Regions from separate parts of the Streptomyces sp. NPDC102451 genome, predicted to be linked through region 2. Evidence: riboswitches for the same ligand, from Rfam matches in the RefSeq annotation. Region 2 holds a riboswitch; each other region holds the start of a gene.
The links. A riboswitch is a leader RNA that binds a small molecule or an ion and turns the genes downstream of it on or off. The one in region 2 is predicted to bind cobalamin.
Positions count from the first base shown of each region.

Region 1: linked by a shared signal. The riboswitch ahead of ACIRD8_RS16425 (ribonucleoside-diphosphate reductase subunit alpha) and the one ahead of metE (5-methyltetrahydropteroyltriglutamate--homocysteine S-methyltransferase) in region 2 are both predicted to bind cobalamin.
Region 3: linked by a shared signal. The riboswitch ahead of ACIRD8_RS05980 (ABC transporter substrate-binding protein) and the one ahead of metE (5-methyltetrahydropteroyltriglutamate--homocysteine S-methyltransferase) in region 2 are both predicted to bind cobalamin.

Region 1 covers NZ_JBIWKD010000006.1:193,455-198,287, forward strand. The annotation lists gene ACIRD8_RS16425 (ribonucleoside-diphosphate reductase subunit alpha) at 1-2,265, opposite strand, end outside; cobalamin riboswitch at 2,402-2,536, opposite strand; gene ACIRD8_RS16430 (GNAT family N-acetyltransferase) at 2,577-3,077, opposite strand; gene mctP (monocarboxylate uptake permease MctP) at 3,204-4,833, opposite strand, start outside.
Region 2 covers NZ_JBIWKD010000015.1:177,626-182,458, reverse strand. The annotation lists gene ACIRD8_RS28490 (ABC transporter ATP-binding protein) at 1-209, shown strand, start outside; gene ACIRD8_RS28485 (glycoside hydrolase family 43 protein) at 235-1,788, opposite strand; partial or broken gene ACIRD8_RS28480 (ChbG/HpnK family deacetylase) at 1,830-2,210, shown strand; gene ACIRD8_RS28475 (hypothetical protein) at 2,330-2,635, shown strand; cobalamin riboswitch at 2,695-2,915, shown strand; gene metE (5-methyltetrahydropteroyltriglutamate--homocysteine S-methyltransferase) at 3,076-4,833, shown strand, end outside.
Region 3 covers NZ_JBIWKD010000002.1:556,033-560,865, reverse strand. The annotation lists gene ACIRD8_RS05990 (ABC transporter ATP-binding protein) at 1-474, opposite strand, end outside; gene ACIRD8_RS05985 (FecCD family ABC transporter permease) at 471-1,544, opposite strand; gene ACIRD8_RS05980 (ABC transporter substrate-binding protein) at 1,619-2,668, opposite strand; cobalamin riboswitch at 2,727-2,914, opposite strand; gene ACIRD8_RS05975 (hypothetical protein) at 2,994-3,137, opposite strand; gene ACIRD8_RS05970 (acyl-CoA dehydrogenase) at 3,161-4,833, opposite strand, start outside.

The DNA of each region.
Region 1 (4,833 bases), on a different contig from region 2:
GGTCGCCGGGCGGGAGCGCAGGTAGTACGTCGTCTTCAGCCCCTGCTTCCAGGCGTACGCGTACATCGAGGAGAGCTTGCCGATCGTCGGCGTCTCCAGGAACAGGTTCAGCGACTGGCTCTGGTCGAGGAAGGGCGTACGGGCCGCCGCCATGTCGATCAGGCCGCGCTGCGGGATCTCCCACGCCGTGCGGTACAGCGCCCGCACGTCCTCGGGAATCCAGGCGAAGCCCTGGACGGAGCCGCTCGCCTCGCGCAGCGCCTCACGGGTGCGCGCGTCCCAGACGCCGAGCCGCTTCAGCTCGTCGACCAGGTAGGCGTTGACCTGGAGGAACTCGCCGCTGAGCGTCTCACGCTTGAAGAGGTTGGAGACCTGCGGCTCGATGCACTCGTACACACCGGCGATCGAGGCGATCGTCGCCGTCGGCGCGATGGCCAGGAGCAGCGAGTTGCGCATCCCGGTCTTCGCGACCCGGGCGCGCAGGGCGTCCCAGCGCTCCGGCCAGTTCAGCTCGGTGTCGTAGTGGTCGGGGTGGAGCACACCGCGGGCGGCGCGGGTCTCGGACCAGGCGGGGAGGGGACCCGACCGCTCGGCGAGGTCGCAGGAGGCCTCGCACGCGGCGAGCATGATCCGCTCGGAGATCCTCGTGGAGAGCGCGCGGGCCTCGGGGGAGTCGAAGGGCAGGCGCAGCTGGAAGAAGACGTCCTGGAGGCCCATCGCGCCCAGACCCACCGGGCGCCAGCGGGCGTTGGAGCGGCCGGCCTGCTCGGTCGGGTAGAAGTTGATGTCCACCACGCGGTCGAGGAAGGTCACGGCGGTACGCACGGTGGCGTCCAGGCGCTCCCAGTCGATCGAGCCGTTCGCCACGAAGGCGCCCAGGTTGACCGAACCGAGGTTGCAGACGGCCGTCTCGCCGTCGTCGGTGACTTCGAGGATCTCCGTGCACAGGTTCGAGGAGTGAACGACGCGGCCCGGCTCGGCGGTCTGGTTCGCGGTCCGGTTGGAGGCGTCCTTGAACGTCATCCAGCCCTGGCCGGTCTGCGCGAGGGTCCGCATCATCCGGCCGTACAGCTCACGCGCCGGGATCGTCTTGCGGGCCAGGCCCTTGGCCTCGGCCGCGCGGTAGGCCGCGTCGAACTCGTCGCCCCACAGGTCGACCAGCTCGGGGACCTCGGCGGGGGAGAACAGCGACCAGCCGGTGTCCGCGTCGACACGGCGCATGAACTCGTCCGGGATCCAGTGCGCCAGGTTGAGGTTGTGCGTACGCCGCTGGTCCTCACCCGTGTTGTCGCGCAGCTCCAGGAACTCCTCGATGTCCGCGTGCCAGGTCTCCAGGTACACGGCGGCGGCACCCTTGCGCCGGCCCCCCTGGTTGACCGCGGCGACGGAGGCGTCCAGCGTCTTCAGGAACGGCACGATGCCGTTTGAGTGCCCGTTGGTGCCGCGGATCAGTGAACCCCGGGCGCGGATGCGGGAGTACGAGAGGCCGATGCCGCCCGCGTGCTTGGAGAGCCGCGCCACCTGGTGGTAGCGGTCGTAGATCGAGTCCAGCTCGTCCAGCGGCGAGTCCAGCAGGTAGCAGGAGGACATCTGCGGGTGCCGGGTGCCGGAGTTGAAGAGGGTGGGGGAGGACGGCAGGTAGTCCAGCCGGTTCATCAGGCCGTACAGCGCGGCCACTTCCTCCAGGGCGCGCTCGGAGGTGTCCTCGGCGAGCCCGGCCGCGACGCGCAGCATGAAGTGCTGCGGGGTCTCCACGACGTCGCGGGTGAGCGGGTGGCGCAGCAGGTACCGGCTGTGCAGCGTCCGCAGTCCGAAGTAGCCGAAGCGGTCGTCGGCGCCGTCGGCGAGCGCCTCGTCGACCAGCGCGTCCAGGGCGGCGGCGTGCAGTGTGACGAACTCGGCCGTACGGTCCGCGATCAGGCCCTCGCGGTGCCCGACGGCGACCGACGCCGAGAAGGAGACGGCGCCCTGGCCGGCGGCCTCGTCCGCGATGGCCCGGGTGAGGAGCCGAGCGGCGAGCCGGGAGTAGGCCGGGTCCTCGGAGATCAGGCCGGCGGCGGCCTCGGTGGCCAGCGAGCGCAACTCGGCCTCGTCCGACCGGGCGTTGCGGCCGCGCAGTGCGGCGGCGGCCACCCGTCCGGGATCGGTGTCGGGCAGATCGGCGGTGAGGCCGGTCAGGGTCCGCAGCAGTGCGGTCCCGGGCGCGTCGGTCGTGCGGCCTTCGGAATCCGTGGCTGAAACCGGGTCGGCTGGCGCGATGGTCACTGGGGCTATCCCTCGCTCGGCTCAGGGCCTGCGGGAGCGGGGCAGCCGGACACGGCGGCGCCCGGGGAGGGGCAGCACGGCGCACGGCGTCCACCGGCCCTCCGCGGGGCCCGGACGTCTCGACGCCCGGATCGGTCGAGCCGGGCGCACTGTCGACAGGTCTTCGGACTTCGGGTGCGCAAAGCGCACCGATCACACCGTTGCGGGACAGTTCCGGATTCTCACCGGATTCCCCTGCGGCGACAGCGAGGTCGAGCATACATGTGGGGGCTGCCGAATGAAGAAGCCCCCACATCTTGTGTCGTGATGGCTCAGAGCTCCAGGCGGAATGTCAGGAGTGCGAGGCCCGGAAGAGGGCACCAGTCCCGCTCAGGAGTCCGTACGAAGCCGAGGCGGCGGTAGATCCGATGGGCGCCCAGCATGGCCGGGGCCGTCGACAGGACGATCCCCGAGACCCCCTCGGCGGCCCGTGCCCGCTCGATACAGGCCCGTACGAGAGCCTCACCCACGCCTCGCCCGCGGGCCTCCGGCGAGACGGCCAGCATCCGGAACTCGGCCTCGCCGCCCCCGGCGATGTCCGCCCACGGGCTGCCGGGCGCGACGTAGGTGACACCGCCCAGCGGCCGGTCGTCGGCGTCCAGCGCGACCAGCACCTCGGCCTCCGCCGCCCGCCGCTCGACGGCGCGGAGCTGCTCCAGGTAGGGGTCCTCGGCGCCGAAGTCCAGGAGCCCGTCGCCGAGATAGGCCTGGGCGGTGATCTCGGCCAGATCCGCGAACTGGGAGGGCAGGGCCGGCCTGATCGATACGTCCATGGGCGCAGTCTGCCGCAGGAGGCGGGCACGGCGCGCCCCCGTTCCGTACCGGGGCCGTCGGCCGTGACGACGCCGTCCCGGCAGGGAGACCCTGCCGGGACGGCGTCACGCGTACTCCTGGGGCGGTCAGTGGCCGCCCGGGGCGCCCGCCGTGGCCGGCGGGAGCTCGGCCTTGACGCCGGGGTCGCCCGCGTCCGCCGTGTAGTCGGACGGAGAGGTCTCGTCCACGCCGGCCGGTGCCTTCACCGCGTTGAGGACGAACGTCAGCACGACCACGACGACGACGTTGAGCACGAAGGCGGTGAGGCCGATGTAGCCGATCTCCCCGATGCCCGGGATCTCCTTCGAGGACCCGCCGAAGTGCTTCTGGGTGGGGCTGGCGACGCCGTAGGCGGCCACCGTGCCGTAGATCATGCCGACCGCCCAGCCCGCGATCAGGGCCCAGCGGTGGAACCACCGGGTGAACAGGCCGCCCACCAGGGCGGGCATCGTCTGGAGGATCCAGATACCGCCCAGCAGCTGGAAGTTGATCGCGACCGTCTTGTCCATGGTCAGGACGAAGGCGAGCGCGCCCACCTTCACCAGCAGCGAGACCAGCTTGGAGACCTTGGTCTCCTGGGCCGGGGTCGCGTCCGGCTTGAGGAAGTCCTTGTAGATGTTGCGGGTGAAGAGGTTCGCCGCGGCGATCGACATGATCGCGGCGGGCACCAGGGCGCCGATCCCGATCGCGGCGAAGGCCACACCGGCGAACCAGTCGGGGAACATGTTCTCGAACAGCTGCGGGATGGCGAGCTGGCCGTTGTCCACCTTGATCCCGGCGGCGATCGCCATGAACCCGAGCAGGGCCAGCAGACCCAGCATCAGCGAGTACAGCGGCAGGATCGTGGTGTTGCGCCGGATCACCTCACGGCTGCGGCTGGAGAGCGTCGCCGTGATCGAGTGGGGGTACATGAACAGGGCCAGCGCCGAGCCCAGCGCCAGGGTGGCGTAGCCCCACTGACCCATCTCGCCGGGCACCAGCGCACCGCGCGGCTTGCCCGTCGCCTCGTTCGTCTGGGCGAACGCCTCGCCCGCCTTCGCGAAGATGTCGTCGAACCCGCCGAGCTTGATCGGGATGTAGATGATCGCCACGGCGATGACCAGGTAGATCAGGCCGTCCTTGACGAACGCGATGAGCGCGGGTGCGCGCAGCCCCGAGGAGTACGTGTACGCGGCGAGGACGGCGAAGGCGATGAGCAGCGGCAGGTCCTTGATGAACCAGTGCGTGTTCTCGCCGCCGCCGACGCCCATGACGTCCAGCACGGCCTGGATGCCGACGAGCTGGAGCGCGATGTACGGCATCGTGGCGAGGATGCCGGTGACGGCGACCGCCAGCGAGAGCCCCTTCGAGCCGAACCGGCCGCGGACGAAGTCCGAGGTGGTGACGTAGCCGTGCTTGTGCGACACCGACCACAGGCGCGGCAGGAAGGTGAAGATCAGCGGGTAGACGAGGATCGTGTACGGGACGGCGAAGAAGCCGGCCGCGCCCGCCGCGTAGATCGCCGCGGGCACCGCGACGAAGGTGTACGCCGTGTAGAGGTCGCCGCCGAGCAGGAACCAGGTGACCCAGGTACCGAACGAACGTCCGCCCAGGCCCCATTCGTCGAGGCTGGCCTCGTTCTCGGCCTTGCGCCAGCGCGCGGCCATGAAGCCGATGACCGTGACGGCCACGAAGAAGAAGATGAATACGGCGAGTGCTACGCCGTTCACGCCGTCC
Region 2 (4,833 bases):
GGCCCGCCGGCGCCAGCGCCCGTAACCTCTGGCACTGCGAGATCGCGGGCCTGGAGACCCACGGCGACCAGATCCGCGCCGACCTCACCGGCGAACTGCCCCTCGCCGCGGACCTGACCACGGTCGCCGCCGCCGAACTCGACCTACGCCCGGGCGCGGCGGTCTGGGCCACGGTGAAGGCGACACAGACCCACGCCTACCCGGTCTGAGACCCGTTCCCGCGACTGCGGACCGTCATGCCCGATCCGGGTGGGCCGGCCGGAGCTCGAACCAGTCGAAGGCCGGCGCACCCCCGGTCGCGTACATGCCGACGACCCGGCCGGTGAATCCGCCCGCGACCTCGGTGGTGAGGTACCGGCCGTCGAGTTCGGCGAGGATCTCGAAGTGCCCGTCGTCGGTCTCGTACCCCAGGCGGAGGGTGTCGGGACCGCCGACGCGCAGGCCGGAAGCCGCCGCGGTGGCGGGGTCCGCGGGGCGTACGGTGACGGTGGGCGGCAGGACATCGGTGGTGGTCACGTCGATGCGCAGCGTCAAAGGCCCGGTGGGCACGTCCCGTTCGGCCACCGTCTGACGCAGGGGGCCGATGCGGGCGACCGCACGCACCCTGCCGTCCTCCGTCTCCACCTGGTAGTGGTGCGCCTCGTCGAGCCGTACGGCGAGGCCGCCCCGGCCTCCTTCACCGGCGTCGACCCGGGTCCGCGCCACGCAGTCGGGGTCGCGCTGGCGCCGCCCGACGAACAGCGCGCCGGGCTGCTCCATGCCGTCCGCCCGGGCGTGCAGCACCAGATGGCCGGGCCGCTCGTCGAGGCGCGCGGCATCCGGATCGCGGCGCCTCAGCGACACCCAGCAGGGTGCGAGCGCGGGGGCCTCGAAGTCGTCGCGGTGCGGCTCGGCGGGCCAGGGGTGCGGAGTCAACTCGGGTCCTGGGGAACGGAGTTCCAGCGGTCCCGGCAGGGGCCACTCGTCCTCCCAGCGCACCGGAACCAGGAACGTCTCCCGGCCCATTCCGTGGAACCCGGGCGTGTCGCCGCGGGGCCGGGTGCCCAGCAACACCATCCACCAGGTGCCGTCGTGCGCCTGCACCAGATCGCCGTGGCCGGTGTTCTGCACGGGGTGGCCGGTGCTGCGGTGGGACAGCACGGGGTTGTCCGGGTGCGGTTCGAAGGGGCCCGGCAGCGTGCGCGCCCTGGCCACCGACATGGCGTGCCCGCGTTCGGTCCCGCCCTCGGAGAGCAGCAGGTACCACCAGTCGCCGATCCTGTAGAGGTGCGGCCCCTCGGGGTACTGGAGCCCGCTGCCCGACCACATCTCCACCGGCTCACCGAGCAGTTCGCCCGTCTTCGGCTCGATGCGCACCCCGCGGATCCCGTCGTGGGAGAACACGCACCAGCAGTTCCCCTCGTCGTCCCAGGCCAGATCGGGATCGATGCCCGGTATACCGACCGGCACCGGCTCCGACCAGGGGCCGGCGGGGCCCTCGGCGGTCACCAGGACGGTGCCCTCGCCGGCCACCACGGTCGTGATCATCCAGAAGAGACCGTCATGGTGCCGCAGCGTCGGGGCGTACACCCCGCAGGATGCGGGAGCCGCGTCAGGGAGCGACAGCTGCGAGGGGCGGTCGAGGGCGTGCCCGATCAGCCGCCAGTGCACGAGGTCCCGGCTGTGCCACAGCGGCACCCCGGGTACGTACTCGAAACTGGACGTCGCCACGTAGTAGTCCTCGCCCACGCGGCAGATGCTCGGATCCGGGCTGAAGCCGGGGATCACGGGATTGTCGAAGAACACCACGGTCGGTCCCTAGGGTCGGGCCTGGGCCGAGACCCACGGCCATGATCGTTGAAGCGCTTCGACGGTGTCAGCCCGAAGGGAGGGTGTCAATGGAAAATTCCGGCCCGGTCTGCCCAGCATTGGCTTGTCGAATCGCTTCGACACCTTCCGGGCTCCGGCTGGTCGGCCGTACGGTGGCGCGCCGACGGCCGTGGGCGCCCTGTTCAGGTGCGCGAGCGTCGGGGTGGGTCCAGACTGCGACCATGGATGGAGCAGCCGTCGGACCGTCGCCCGGGACGTCCTCCGCGCAGTGGAACCGGATCCTGGGGTTCCCGCCCGATGCCCGCCTGCTGATCGTCAACTGCGACGACTTCGGCATGGACCCGGCCGTCAACGCCGCGGTGATCGAGTCGGTAGAGGAGGGGATCGCCTCGTCGTGCAGCCTCATGACGGTGTGTCCGGCGGCGCCGGAGGCCATGAGGCTCCTCCGGCGAAGGCCGGGAATCTGGCCGCCGAGTACGGCCTCGCCGTCCGCATCTGGCTGGAGCCGGGGCGGCGCGCGATGCGCCTGCGTGGGCTGCCCGTCGTCGACCACGAGTTCCTGGACAGCTTCTCCCTGGCGACCGAGGACAAGGCGGCCCTGTACGGCCGGCTGCTCCACGACCTGCCGGCCGGGCTCAGCGAATGGGCCGTCCATCCCAGCCTCGGCAACCGGGAGGCGCAGGCCTTCGACCGGCGGGTGCGGCGTACGGACCACGCGTTCCTGACGTCACCCGAGGCCCGGGAGGCTGTGGCGCGGGAGGGCGTCACGGTCATCGACTACCGGGATCTCCAGCCCGCCTGGGCCGCGCGCACGGGCGCTGCGTGAGTCCGCGGCCCGCCATCCGCATGCTGGACCTGGCTCACCGCGCCCTCGGAGGGCCCCGTAGGCTTGTGGGTGCAGCTGGTTCGCCCCGTCCGCCAGGCGGGATGCGTCGTAAGAGGGAACCTGGTGGAATTCCGGGACTGCCCCGCAGCGGTGAGCGGGAACGACCGCCGTCATGAGCACTGGGTCCGACGAACCGGACCTGGGAAGCGACGGCCACTAGGTGTCCTCGACGAGGACGTGCCCGCGAGTCCGAAGACCTGCCATCTGCCCGCGCGCGGCCCAACCGTGCGCGGACATCCCGGTGACCTCGTGGGCGGGTCGGCGTACATACCTGGCGGATCATCGCGTCGTCCGACGCCTTTGCCGTCCGGTACGTCACCCCTTCGCGTCCTCGTCCCGCCGCCGGGATCTCAGGGATTCATCTCGCGAAGGAGATCTCCGTGACCACCGAGCACGCGACCGCGACTGCGCGGTCCACTGTCCACGGCTACCCCCGGCAGGGACAGAACCGGGAACTGAAGAAGGCCGTCGAGGGCTACTGGAAGGGGCGGGTCACCGCCGACGCCCTCCGCGCCACGGCCGCAGATCTGCGCCGTACGAACTGGCAGCAGCTCGTCGATGCCGGCGTCGACGAGGTCCCGACCGGGGACTTCTCGTACTACGACCATGTGCTGGACACCACCGTCATGGTCGGAGCCGTCCCCGAGCGCCACCGGGCGGCGGTCGCCGCCGATCCGCTGGACGGCTACTTCGCGATGGCGCGCGGCACGCAGGACGTCGCCCCGCTGGAGATGACCAAGTGGTTCGACACCAACTACCACTACCTGGTTCCCGAGCTGGGCCCGGACACCGTCTTCACCGCGGACTCCGCCAAGCAGGCCGCCGAGCTCAAGGAGGCCGTCGCGCTGGGGGCGGCCGCCCGGCCCGTCCTGGTCGGACCGGTCACGTATCTGCTCCTGGCCAAGCCCGCCCCCGGTGTGGCCGCGGACTTCGACCCGCTCACCCTCCTGGACCGCCTGCTGCCGGTGTACGCCGAGGTCCTCGCCGACCTGCGCGCGGCCGGAGCCGAGTGGGTGCAGCTCGACGAACCCGCACTCGTCCAGGACCGCACCCAGGCCGAACTGGATGCCGCCGAGCGCGCGTACCACCGCCTCGGCTCGCTGACCGACCGGCCCAAGCTGCTCGTCGCCTCCTACTTCGGCCGGCTCGGCGAGGCTCTTCCCGTCCTGGCGAAGGCGCCGGTGGACGGGCTCGCGCTGGACTTCACCGAGGCCGCAGCCGGGAATCTGGACGCCCTGGCCGCTGTCGGCGGGCTCCCCGGGAAGCGGCTGGTCGCCGGTGTGGTCAACGGGCGCAACATCTGGATCAACGACCTGGAGAAGTCGCTCTCCACGCTCGGCACCCTGCTCGGGCTCGCCGGACGGATCGATGTGGCAGCCTCCTGCTCCCTGCTGCACGTCCCCCTGGACACCGCAGCCGAACGGGACATCGAGCCGCAGGTCCTGCGCTGGCTGTCCTTCGCCCGGCAGAAGACCGCCGAGATCGTCACCCTCGCCAGGGGCCTCACGCAGGGCACCGGTGCCATCGCCGCCGAACTCGCCGCCAACCGGGCCGACCTGGCCTCCCGTGCGCACTCCCCCGTCACCCGGGACCCCGCCGTCCGCGCCCGGGCCGCCGCGGTGACCGAGGCCGACGCCCGCCGCTCCCAGCCGTACGGGGAGCGGGCCGCCGCCCAGCGCGCGCACCTCGGGCTGCCCCTGCTGCCGACGACCACCATCGGCTCGTTCCCGCAGACCGCCGAACTGCGCACCGCCCGCGCGGACCTGCGGACCGGACGCATCGACGCGGCCGGGTACGAGGAGCGCGTCAAGGCCGAGATCCAGGAGGTGATCTCCTTCCAGGAGAAGACCGGCCTGGACGTCCTGGTGCACGGTGAGGCCGAACGCAACGACATGGTCCAGTACTTCGCGGAGCAGCTGACGGGATACCTCGCCACGCAGCACGGCTGGGTCCAGTCCTACGGCACGCGCTACGTCCGGCCGCCGGTGCTGGCCGGCGACATCTCCCGCCCCCAGCCGATGACGGTGGGCTGGACGACGTACGCCCAGTCCCTCACCGACCGGCCGGTCAAGGGCATGCTCACCGGGCCGGTCACCATGCTCGCCTGGTCGTTCGTCCGCGACGACCAGCCCCTCGGC
Region 3 (4,833 bases), on a different contig from region 2:
GGCGATCTGCACGCGCTGGCGCTCGCCGCCGGACAGGGTGTGCCAGGACTGCCCGGCGCGGTCGGCGAGCCCGGTGCGCGTGAGTGCCTCGCGTACGGCGTCGTCGTCCTCGGGGCCCGGCCCTGACCAGGCGCGCCGGTGCGGGATGCGGCCGAGTCGTACGACGTCCAGCACGCTCAGGTCGACCTGGGTGGAGGCGTGCTGGTCGACGACGGCCACCCGGCGTGCCACGGCTCGCCGGCCCGTCTCGGCGAGGGTGCGGCCGTCGAGCGTGACGACGCCCGCACCGGGGGCGAGTACGCCCGCCATCACCCGGAGCAGCGTGGTCTTGCCGGAGCCGTTCGGCCCGAGGAGCCCGACGGTGGTGCCGGGCGGCGGCGCGATGCTCACCCCGTCGAGGACGATCCTCCCGCCGGCCTCCCTGCTGACCCGCGCGGCCCGCAGGCCGTCGCCGGGGGTCTCCGTCCGGTTCACGGGCTCCTCCGCGTGCGGTGCAGGATCAGGACGAAGACGGGCACCCCGATGAGGGAGGTGACCACGCCGACCGGGACCTCCTGGGGGTCGAGGACGGTCCTGGCCAGCGTGTCGACCCAGACCAGGAACACGGCTCCGGCGAGTGCCGTCACCGGCAGCAGCCTCCGGTGCCCCGACCCGGTCAGCGCCCGGGCCGCGTGCGGCAGGACGAGGCCGACGAACCCGATGGCGCCCGCCGAGCTGACGAGGGCCGCGGTCAGCAGCGCGGTGGTGCAGAGCAGCACGATCCGGGTGCGGGCCACGTGCACCCCCAGCGCGGCGGCGGCGTCCTGGCCGAAGGCGAAGGCGTCGAGCGTACGGGCGTGACCCAGGCAGATCAGCAGGGCCACGGCGAGCACGGCGGAGCACATCCACACGTCGCTCCAGCCGACCCCGCTCAGTGAGCCGAGCAGCCAGAAGAGCACGCCCTTGGTCTGCTCGGCGTCGGCGGCGGTCATCACGACGAAGGAGGTGAGCGCGGAGAAGAGCTGCATGGCCGCGACCCCGGAGAGGACGACCCGGTCGGTGGATCCGCCGAGTGTGTGGCTGAGCAGCAGAACGAGGGCGAAGGAGAGCAGGGCCCCGGCGAAGGCGCCGCCCGAGACGGAGACCGCTCCCCCGCCGACGCCCAGGACGACGACCACGACCGCGCCGGTGGACGCCCCCGAGGAGACGCCGAGGACGAACGGGTCGGCGAGCGGGTTGCGCAGCAGCGACTGCATCACGGTGCCGCACACCGCGAGCCCGGCGCCGCACACCGCGGCGAGCAGGGTGCGGGGCATGCGCAGGTTCCAGATGATGCCGTCCCGGATCGGGCTCAGCCGCCCGTGACCGATGCCGAGGTGCGAGGCCACCGCCGACCAGACGTCCGGGACCGAGATGCGGGCGGGACCGATGGTGACGGCGACCGCGACGGACAGGAGCAGCAGGGCGATCCCTGCGCTCCACAGCAGGCCGTCACGCAGGATCCGGGCCCCTGCGGCAGCCGGGACCGCGGGCGGCTGCTCGACGCGCACTCCCGTGATGTGCACGTCCGTCGGTAGGTCCGGCAGGTGCGCGGTCCCGTGAAGGGATTTCGGTACGTCCGGTACGTGTCCGGTGTCCGTCACCCCGCGAGTCCGAACGAGCGCAGCCCGGCCGCCACCTGCTCCACGCCCTCCACGGTCCTGATGGTCGGATTCATGGCCTGGCCGCTGAGCAGGACGTACCGCTTGTGCTTGACGGCGTCCAGGTTCTTCGTGGCGGGGTTGGACTCCAGGAACTCGATCTTCTTCTGGGCGCTCTCGGCGGTCTGCGACTTACGGGTCAGGTCGCCGATGACCAGCACGTCGGGGTTGCGGTCGGCGACGGTCTCCCAGTTGATCTGGGGCCATTCCTCGTGGGTGTCGTCGAAGACGTTCTTCGCGCCGAGCTCCCCGGTGATGATGCCGGGGGCTCCGCAGCACCCCGCCAGGTAGGGGGCCTCCGCGTTGGCGAACCAGTAGAGCATCGTGGTGTCGGACGCGTCGATGCCCGCGGTCGCCTTGTCGATGCGGGTCCGGAGGCTCGTCACCAGCTTCTCGCCCCGCTCCGGGACGCCGAACACCTTCGCCAGGTCGCGCACTTCGCCGTAGACCCGGTCCATGGTCAGAGGCTCGGTGCGGGAGCCGTCGCTGCTGCCGGTGTTGTCCTTGCCCGCGCAGTCGGCGGGTGAGAGGTATGTGGGTACGCCCAGTTCCTCGAACTGGTCGCGTGACGCCACGCCGCCCTTGCCGAGGGTCGACTCGAACGAGGCGGTGACGAAGTCGGGTTCCTCGGCGAGGACCTTCTCGGAGGAGGGCTGGTTCTCGGCGAGACGGGGCACCGTGGACTCGTCCTTCTCCAGGCCCTTCATCACCGGGTCCGTCCAGGTCGCGGTGGCGGCGAGCCGGTCGGCGAGGCCCAGGGAGAGGAGGATCTCCGTCGATCCCTGGTTGAGGGAGACGGCGTGCCGCGGTGCGGCGTCGACGGTCACCGTACGGCCGCAGTTCTTCAGGGTCACCGGGAAGCCTGCGGCGGCGTCGTCCTGCGCGGTGTCGGCGGCGGGCTCGTTCCCGCCCCCGCCGCAGGCGGTCAGGAGGACGAGTCCCGCGACGAGCAGGGCAGTTCGGCGTACGGTGCTGGCTATGGGCGGCACGGAGTCCCTCGGCGTTCTCTGGGCTCATGCGCGAAGCCCGGTACGGAGTTCCGCTCCCGGTGCGGAAGCGGGTGCCAGCAGGTCTTCGGACTCGGGTTCGTCCGGACGGGGCGCCTTCCCGGTGCACCCGAGGGTGTCCCAGTGGCCGTGGCCCCGCCCGTCCCCCTCACCGCTGCGCGTCAGCTCCGGATTCGCACCGGATTCCCTGACTCCACGTGGAGTGTGACTGGCGTCTGCAAGCTATCACGCGACGTGGGGGCGGCCTCGGGGCCGTCGCCGGTACGGCGGGCGTCTCCCCGCCGTACCGGCGCGGACGTCGGGCGGGTCAGCTCTTGGGGTGAACCGATTCGCCTCCGTCGGTGTGCGGCTTCCCGCTCCGGCGGGCGAGCACGGATGTGGTGCCCCAGTAGGCCAGCAGGACGGCGCGCAGTCCAAGGATCTCCAGGCGCTCGCCCAGTCGGCCGCACATCGCCCGCCCCCTGCAGCCGGCGCTCATCGGGCGTCCGCCGGGCCGGTGTTCCACGGGCCACCGGGATCGTCGTAGGCGTCCGCGTAGCCGGGGCCGGCGATCGGCCAGTCGGCGAGCAGTTCCTCGGGCAGGGCGAAGGACTCGGCCAGTTCGGCGGCGTGCGTGGCGACGGCCGCCACATGCTCCTCCACGGCCTCGGGGAGGGCGTCCACCTGATCGCCGCTCAGGAGACCGGCGGCCAGCAGATCGCCGCTGTTGCGGGAGAGCCACTCGAAGACGAACAGCCGCTCGAGCTCCCCCAGCCGGTCCCTGGCCGCCCCCGGGGGAAGCGTCGCGCGGGCCTCGGCGTAGGCCTCGGCGGCCTGCCGGTACGCATAGGCCTCGACCCCGCGCAGGGCGGGGCCCGAGGCCGAGTTCCACCTCTCCAGGGCGTCGGCGTCGGGCGCCCGCAGCGCGCGGGTCCTGGCCCTGGCGAACCAGATGTCCTGGACCGAGGCGAGGAGGCTGCCCAGGAAGCGCGGGTCGGCCAGGTCGCCGGGGTGCGGGGCCGGGCCCGGGACGTCGTCGCGGCCGGGCTCGGCGGCGAAGAGCATGTCCGCGGCCGCCTTGGCGTACAGGGCGATGTTGTCGCCCTCGGCGGTGATGGCCCCCTCCACGCCCGTGACGAGTTCGGTCATGCCGTTGTTCTCCAGGAGCGCCTGCGCGCCGCAGCGTTCACGGCTCTCGACGATGACGTCTCGGGCCCGCCAGGTGATCCACGCCTTGGCGACGTCGACGAGTCTGCCCGCCTCCGCCCGCCCGTCCTCGTCCGTGCAGGCCTCCCACCGCTCCTGCGCCCTGCGGTACAGCAGGCTCATGGCGAAGACCGTGGCCATGGCCGAGGCGAGCGGTCCGTGATGGGTCCGGTGGGCGTTGACGGGGACCGGCGGCGCGCCCCGGCTGCCGGAGATCATCCGGTGGCCGCCGTAGCGCACGGCGACCGCCAGGGTCGCGCGGGCCGATCCCGCCGCACAGGCACTCATGGAGATCCGGCCGGGGGTGACCCGCCCGATCGAGGTGAGGAAGCGCCGCCGCCTGTCCCCCGGCCCGGTCCTGAACTCCCCCGGTGCGTCGCCCTCTTCGGCGGATCCCAGCAGGGCGTCCCGCTCCACGAAGAGCCGGTCGAACGAGGTCAGGCAGTGGTCCACCGGGCTGCCCATCCGGGCGGGCAGCCGGCGCACCCGGATGCCCGGCAGCGCCTCCGCGTCGTCGGTGAGCGGCACCAGGAAGAGGCGTACCCCGTGGTCCGAACCGTCGGCGACCAGGCGGGCGGCGACCAGGCCAGACTTCGCCCCGCCCGCCGGGCTCGTGTTGGGCATGAACTTCTGCGCGCCCGGGTTGGGGGTGTGCAGGACGAATCCGTCCCGCTCACGGTCGTACGTGGCGGTGGTCTCCATGGCCGCCGCGTTGTTGCCGTGCGCCACCTCCGTACAGAGGAAGGTGCCGATGCGCCGCATCGTCAGGTAGTCCGACAGGTCGCGGCGGCCGGCGCATTCGTGGTCAAGGAGGCTGCCGAGGAAGAGGTTGTAGTGGATGCCCGCCACGGTCGTCAGCGCGGGGTCCACCGGGCCGAGCCAGGCGTGCAGGGCGGCCAGCGCGCGTGGGTCGGAGGCGAGGCGCGCTCCGCTGTCCAGGGAGAGGTTGAGGATCCGCAACC